DNA from 2 places in the Sanguibacter keddieii DSM 10542 genome. Region 2 is predicted to be linked to the other one. Evidence: riboswitches for the same ligand, from Rfam matches in the RefSeq annotation. Region 2 holds a riboswitch; the other holds the start of a gene.
What was found. A riboswitch is a leader RNA that binds a small molecule or an ion and turns the genes downstream of it on or off. The one in region 2 is predicted to bind S-adenosylmethionine.
Positions count from the first base shown of each region.

Region 1: linked by a shared signal. The riboswitch ahead of SKED_RS00280 (methylenetetrahydrofolate reductase) and the one ahead of SKED_RS16825 (flavin reductase family protein) in region 2 are both predicted to bind S-adenosylmethionine.

Region 1 is NC_013521.1:59,207-62,608, forward strand. It holds gene metE (5-methyltetrahydropteroyltriglutamate--homocysteine S-methyltransferase) at 1-957, opposite strand, end outside; gene SKED_RS00280 (methylenetetrahydrofolate reductase) at 969-2,033, opposite strand; SAM riboswitch class I at 2,040-2,144, opposite strand; gene SKED_RS00285 (glycosyltransferase family 2 protein) at 2,152-3,048, opposite strand; gene SKED_RS00290 (DUF2238 domain-containing protein) at 3,045-3,402, opposite strand, start outside.
Region 2 is NC_013521.1:3,827,109-3,830,510, forward strand. It holds gene SKED_RS19230 (sigma-70 family RNA polymerase sigma factor) at 1-1,427, shown strand, start outside; SAM riboswitch class IV at 1,462-1,573, shown strand; gene SKED_RS16825 (flavin reductase family protein) at 1,593-2,117, shown strand; gene SKED_RS20940 (HNH endonuclease) at 2,361-3,026, opposite strand; partial or broken gene SKED_RS20975 (DUF222 domain-containing protein) at 3,355-3,402, opposite strand, start outside.

The sequences.
Region 1 (3,402 bases), 490 kb from region 2:
CCCGTCGACGACGCCGCCGACGAGGGTCTTGGACTCCAGGCCGCGCACCGGCGAGGTGGGCGCAGAACCCTTGACGAGGTCGACCGCGAGGGCCTCGACGTCGGTCCCGGCCACGACCGGGAGGGCCTCCTGGAGGTCGCCGAAGGGTGCGGCGAGCAGGATGGCCGGACGCTCGGGACGGGCCAGCTCGGTCGAGAGCACGCGGTACGCCTCGGTGACGGCCGTCAGGACGTCGCCCAGCGGCACGTCGATCGTGTCGGTCACGAGACCGGGCTCGTCGAGCTGGACCCAGGTAGCCCCGGCGGCGGCCAGCGCCCGGAGCAGCTCGGCGTAGACGGGGAGCAGGTCGGCGAGACGCGACAGCGGCTCGAAGCCGGCGGGGGCGTCGTCCGCAGCCTTGCTGAGGAGCAGGAAGGTCACCGGGCCGACGAGCACGGGACGGGTCGTCACGCCGTCGGCCAGGGCCTCGGCGAACTGGCGCACCACGCGGTCGGAGGCGAGGCGGAACGTGGTGGACGGGCCGATCTCGGGCACGAGGTAGTGGTAGTTGGTGTCGAACCACTTGGTCATCTCGAGCGGGGCGTCGTCGCCCTCGCCGCGGGCGGCACGGAAGTACCCGGCGAGGTCGAGGTCGCCCTCGGTCGCGAAGCGCTCGGGCACGGCGCCGACGGTCACCGCGGCGTCGAGGACCTGGTCGTAGTACGAGAAGGTCTCGGGGACGGAGCCGTCCGTGGCGGACAGGCCGAGCGCGACGAGGCGGTCGCGGGTCGACTTCCGCAGTGCTGCGGCGGTCTCCTCGAGCTGGTCGGCGTCGATGCGGCCGGCCCAGAAGGACTCGACGGCCTTCTTGAGCTCGCGGCGCGGCCCGATGCGGGGGTAGCCGAGGATGGTCGCTGCCGGGAAAGCGGCAAAGGTCGGGTTCTGCTGGTCAGAGCTGAGCTCAGTATGTGTCGTCATGGGTCATCCCTCTAGATCAGAGCTGCGGTTGGTTGGGATGCGCCGACCCACGGCCCGCTGGCCAGGTCGGGACCGGCGTCGGCTGCTGCCGGGTGCGCTGGTCCGCCGCCGAGGTGTACGCCCTCGAGCAGGTCTAGTGCGGCTTCGTGCTTGTTGAAGGTGTAGATGTGCAGGCCCGGGGCTCCGGCTGCGAGGACCGCCTCGGCGAGCTCGACGGACGCACGGATGCCGTGCGCGTGCCGGGCGGCCGGGTCGGTGAGCGACTCGAGGTCGCGGACGAGAGCCTTCGGGGCGGGGACGCCCGTGAGGGTCTCGACCCGGGCGAGGCGCGCCGGGTCGGTCATGGGGAGCAGGCCGGCGAGGATCGGGAGGGTCACTCCCGCGCGCCGGGCCTCGTCCACGAAGCCGACGTAGCTGTCGGCGTCGTAGAACAGCTGGGTGATCGCGAAGTCGGCGCCGGCCTGCTGCTTCTCGAGCAGGCGCTGCACCTCCTGGGACCGTGTGGTGCCCGCTGCCGCGTTGCCGTCGAGGAAGGTCGCGACGGCGATGGTCAGCGGCCGGGCCGCCGAGCGCAGGGCGGACGACGGGTCCTCGGCGCAGCGCTGGGCCTCGACCTCGCGCAGGAGCGCCACGAGCTCGTCGCTCGAGTTCACGCCGTCGGGGTGCGGCTGCCAGTCGGGCTGGTCGCGCGGGGGGTCGCCGCGGAGCGCGAGGAAGCTGCGGACGCCCTCGGCGAGGAACTCGTCGATGACCTCGGCCACGTTGTCGCGGGAGGCGCCCACGCAGGTGAGGTGGGCGATCGGCAGCACGGGGGCGTGCTCGAGGATGCGGCGCACCACGGTCTGGGCGGTGGTGCGGTCTCCGCCCGCGGCACCGTAGGTGACCGAGACGAAGTCGGGGCGCGCGGCCACGAGGTGGTCGACGGTGCTCCAGAACTTCGGTGCCGCCGCGGGGTTGCGGGGCGGCATGAGCTCGAAGGAGAGCGTGGGGCGGCGCAGGCGCGCCGCGTGCCGCCCCGGCGGGGCGGTGGTCGGACCGCCCCCGGCAGGGGTCGGTGGTACGTCGGAAGCCGTCATGAGTTCACTCCATCGGACCTGGCGTTAGCACCCGCACCCTCAGGAGGCTTCCATTGTGGGGGGTTGCTGCGGCGTCGTCGAGCCAGGACTCTCAACCGCTCTGGATGGTGCCACGACCCTACGATCTATCCACGATCCGGTCTACACCGTCCACATCGCGGGATTTCTGTGCTCGAACCTGGCGAGGGGTCGAGCCCGTGGGGAGCTGCAGCGGGACCGGGCCGCCCGCGAGCTGGCGCGGAGCGTCACCCCGTGGAGCGGTCAGGCGGTCAGCCCACCTGTCCCACGGCGGGCGGACGGCCCAGTTGACCTCGAGCGTCCGTCGCGCCCAGCGGAACCGTCGGCCGAGGCTGGCCGGAGAGGCGAAGGTCCGCCCCGAGACCCCGACCGTGAGGAGCGGGTCGTACCGGACCCGGGCCCTGGCGCCGAGCTGGAAGCTGAGGTCGGTGTCGTCGTGGACCGTCGGGTCGTCCCGGTGCACCAGGTGGCGGACCTCGTGCCACGTCGTGACCCGGATCGCCATGTTGGACCCCCACAGCGGCACGTTGCCGAGGGCGGCGCGCATGCCCCAGAAGTACCCGCGCATGTAGAAGACCCGTGCCGCGCGCCCGCGCAGGCGGGGAAGGTCGTAGAAGGTCCCCGCACCGGTGACGGCGGAGAGCTCGCGGTCGGCGACGAAGGACCGGTGCACGCGGTCCAGCCAGTCCGTGGGTGGCAGCGTGTCGGCGTCGCACCGCGCGATGATCCCGCCCTGGACCGCGTCGTACCCGCGCGAGGCCGCCGCGGGGATCCCGACGGTCGGCTCGACGACCACCCGTGCGCCGGCCGCCCGCGCGACCGCGGCGCTGTCGTCGGTCGAGGCGTTGTCGACCACCACGACCTCGAAGGGGCGCCGGGTCTGGAGGGCCAGCGCCTCCAGGCACCGTGCGAGGAGCACGGCGTCGTCCTTGACCGGGATGACCACGGTGATGTCCAGGCGCCCCGGGACCGGGGCGGTGCCCTCGGCGGTGCTCACGAGCGCCTCGCGAGGAGGACGCCGGCGACGAGCGCGCCGACCCCGCCGGCGGCGAGGTCCCCGAGGGTGTCGGTGTACCCGACGTTGATCGACCCGTCGACGAAGGTCGCCCCCGCCCACTCGCCGAGCTCCCACAGGACGGCGAGCATCACGCCGAGCGCCGTCGTGACCACGACGATCCCGAGCGCCGGGCGCGCGGGCGTCGAGGGGTCCGCACCGGAGACCTGAGCGGGTCGCGGGCTCGCGACCGCACCGACGCGCACGAGAGTCCGCCACGCGAGGTCGGCGAGGACCCCCGTCGCGACCAGGTGCACCGCGAGGTCGAGCCACGGGACGGCCGCGTACAGGTCGAGC
Region 2 (3,402 bases):
GGCTGGCGACGGTCTCCGGTGCCGTGGTGCTCGCGTCGAACCTGGCCGGCGGGTCCGAGGTCGCTGCGGGGGCACCGCCGGCGCCCCCGAGCACGACGTCGTCTCCGGCGTCCCCACCGGTCGGCGCGGTGCCGTCCGAGGAGGGGACCGTCGAGGAACCGGTCGGCGACCCGGAGGACTCCCCGACGGTCGAGGTGCCACCGGTCGCCCCCACGAGACCCTGGCGCGAGATCCCTGATCCCCCGTCGACTCCCGAGCCGCAGGAGCCGGCGGCCGTCCCCGCGCTCCCGACCCTGCCGCCGCTCGCGCCCTACGAGCCCTACGAACCGGCCGCTCCGACGGATCCGACTGCTCCCTCCGAGCCGACGGACCCGACGGGCCCGTCGGAGCCGACCGACCCCACGACCGAGGTGCCCGACGTGACAGGGCCCGCTGTGCCGACGCTCACCGGCCCGCCCGCTGGTGTGCCGCTGACGACCTTCCCGACGGTCTCCGGGGTCGCGGACCCCGGGGTCACCGTCGTGCTCACCACGGGCGACGGTGCGTCGTTGACGACCGCGGTCGCCGACGACGCGGGGGCGTGGTCGACACCGGTGTGCCCGGACGTCACGGCAGCACCCGGCGCCTGCCTGGCAGACGTCGCGACGCTCGTGGTCCAGGCGCACGCCCTCGACGAGAGCACCGGCCTGTCCTCCGAGGTGTCGGACGCGCTGGAGTGGGACTTCGAGAGGCCGACGCTCTCCGTGCCCGCCGAGGCCGGGCCGGTGGTGGCCGGGGACGTCTCGGTCCTGCTGGAGGGAGCCGCCGGGCAGTACGTCCAGGTGAGCATCGACGGTGTTCCGACGGGCCGCTACCACCTCATGCCCCAGTCCACCCCGCTCGTGTGGAGCGGCGCCACCCCCGGCGCGCACGCGCTGAGCGTCAGGTACGTGACGGTGACCGGGACGGGCGACGCTGTGCGCGTCACGGGCTTCGGTCCGAACCGCACGTCGACCGTGGAGGTCGAGCCGCAGCCCGCCCCGCCGGGTGCGGTGCCACCCGAGGAGGAGCCGGCGGGAGACGCGGCGGCGCCGCGGCAGCCTGGGGACGGGAACGCAGGAGACGTCTCCGCGGACGACACCGCCCTGGTCGGCGAGGCGACAGTCGGCGAGACAGGGGTCGGGGAAGCAGAGGGCGGCGAGAAAGCAGCAGGCGAGGCGACTGGTGGTGCACCAGGAGCGGCTGGTCTCGCGCCGCCCGACGAGGCGACAGCTGACGGAGCGACGGCAGGAGCCGTAGCCCGGGAGGGCTTGGACGACATCCCGACGGGATCGTCGGCCGACCCGCAGAAGTCCGCGCCCGCACCTGAGGTCAGTCCTGGGTCCGAGGCAGCGCCTGCACCAACGCCATCGGAACCACATGGTGAGACGTTCGGGGAAACCCGCTGACAGGTCGGGCGCCCTTGCTATACCGGTCACTCAAGGTCACGAGAACCGACGCGAAGCCCCGGCTGGTCGGACAGCAACCCCCATGTCACGGCGGGGTGCTCCGGGAGATGACCTGGCCGGCCCCTCCGGGTCGGCAAGCCACGACGGACCACCGAAGGACAGCACATGACCATCCAGGACGAGCGCATCGCCGACCTCGACACGCACCTCTCCCCTGACGAGTTCAAGACCGTCTTCCGCCAGCACCCGGCCGGGGTCGCCGTCGTGACCCTGCGCGGGCCCCAGGGCCACGTGGGGTTCACCGCGACGTCGGTCATCTCCGTGTCTGCGGCGCCGCCGCTGCTCGCGTTCTCGATCGCCGGGACGTCGTCGTCGTGGGCGGCGCTCGCTGCCGCCGAGACCGTCGCGGTGAGCTTCTTGGCGCAGGACCAGGACGACGTCTCGGCGCGCTTCGCGACGAGCGGCATCGACCGCTTCGCCGGGGGCGGCTGGACCGAGCTGCCGAGCGGCGAGGCCGTGATCGACGGTGCGGTCACCTGGCTGCGCGGTCGTGTGCTGGAGCGCACCCCCGTCGGCGAGAGCTTCCTCGTGTCGATCCGCGCCATCGAGTCCAGCACCCGCCCGGACGCCACGCCGCTCGTGTTCCACGACCGCACGTACCACCGTATCGGCGACCACACGGCGATCTGAGAGCGTGGGAGAGTCGCTCGGGTCTCCCTGTGAAACCTCCTGCTCACGGCTCGCCCTCGGGTCTCATGGTCAGAAGCCGAGTCTCACGCTCAGGGCTCTCTTGGGTCCCACGCTCACGGCTCGCTCGGATCTCCTGCTCAGGCCCGAATGAGGTCTCCGGCTCGAGGCACCGGCCGGGCCGATCGAGCATCGGACGGACCGATCGAGCATCGGACGCGACGGCGGACCAGCCGACAGATCGTGTCAGAACGGTGGTTCGTCGGGGAACTGAGACTGGTCTCCGTCCTCAGACGCCGCGGCGCACGCCGACAGCTCGACCTCATGTCGACGAGCCATCGCTCGTGCGGCGTGGTCGATGTAGGTGCGACCCGAGGGCGCGGTCCAGTGCACGACGTCGCCGGTGAAGGCAGCCTCGTCGTGCGCTGGAGCGCGATGTCGTGAGCCTGGGCGTGATGTGGGCCCGTCGGGTGCGTTGGTCGACTGCCTCGAGGGCGGATCTGTCGACGACCTCCCGGGTGGTCCGTGGTCGTCGACCGGCGGTCCGGTGCTGACGGTCCAGGCAGTGGTGTGCTTGAGGCGGTGGTGGTTGCGGCACAGGTGGATGAGGTTGTGGTGGTCGGTGGTTCCGCCGTGGGCCCAGTCCTTGACGTGGTCGATGTCGCAGCGTTGGGCTCTGCGTGAGCATCCGGGGAACCGGCAGGTCTCGTCGCGGATGCGCAGCCAGGACTTGAGGTCTGCGGGGACTGCGTAGCGGTCTCGTCCGACGGAGAGGACTGTCCCGGTCTCGGGGTGGGTCAAGATCCGCAGGAAGCTCGGTGCCTGGGCTGCGAGGCGTCGGGCGGTGTGTGCGTCGATGGGTCCGTGGCCTGCGAGATCGCCGGGCTCCTCGGAGTGGCCGAGGAGCGTCATGACGGGGATGGTGACGGCGACCTGGGGCTTGATGCCACCGAGGGAGATGCGGTCGGCGACACCCGCGATCGACCGGCTGGGCTCGCCCGTGGTCTCGTTCGTGTCGGCGCCAGCCTGCGGTGCGTGTCGGTCGAGGCTGCTGTGCGCGGCCGCACCGGTGGTTCCGCTCGTGCCCGAGACCGTGGCCGCGCCGGTGGTTCCGTTCGTACGCGTGCCGGCGCCCGTGCTCGTGACAGCGGCGGTGGCGGTCGCCAGGGCCTGGCGGGCGTCGTCGTCGAGGAGCAGGTCGACGCTGGCGTCGGCGCGCAGCTGGGCCAGGGTGCGGGGCTCGTCGGGGCCTGGCGACCGCCGTCGCGATGTCGGTGAGGCGGTTGAA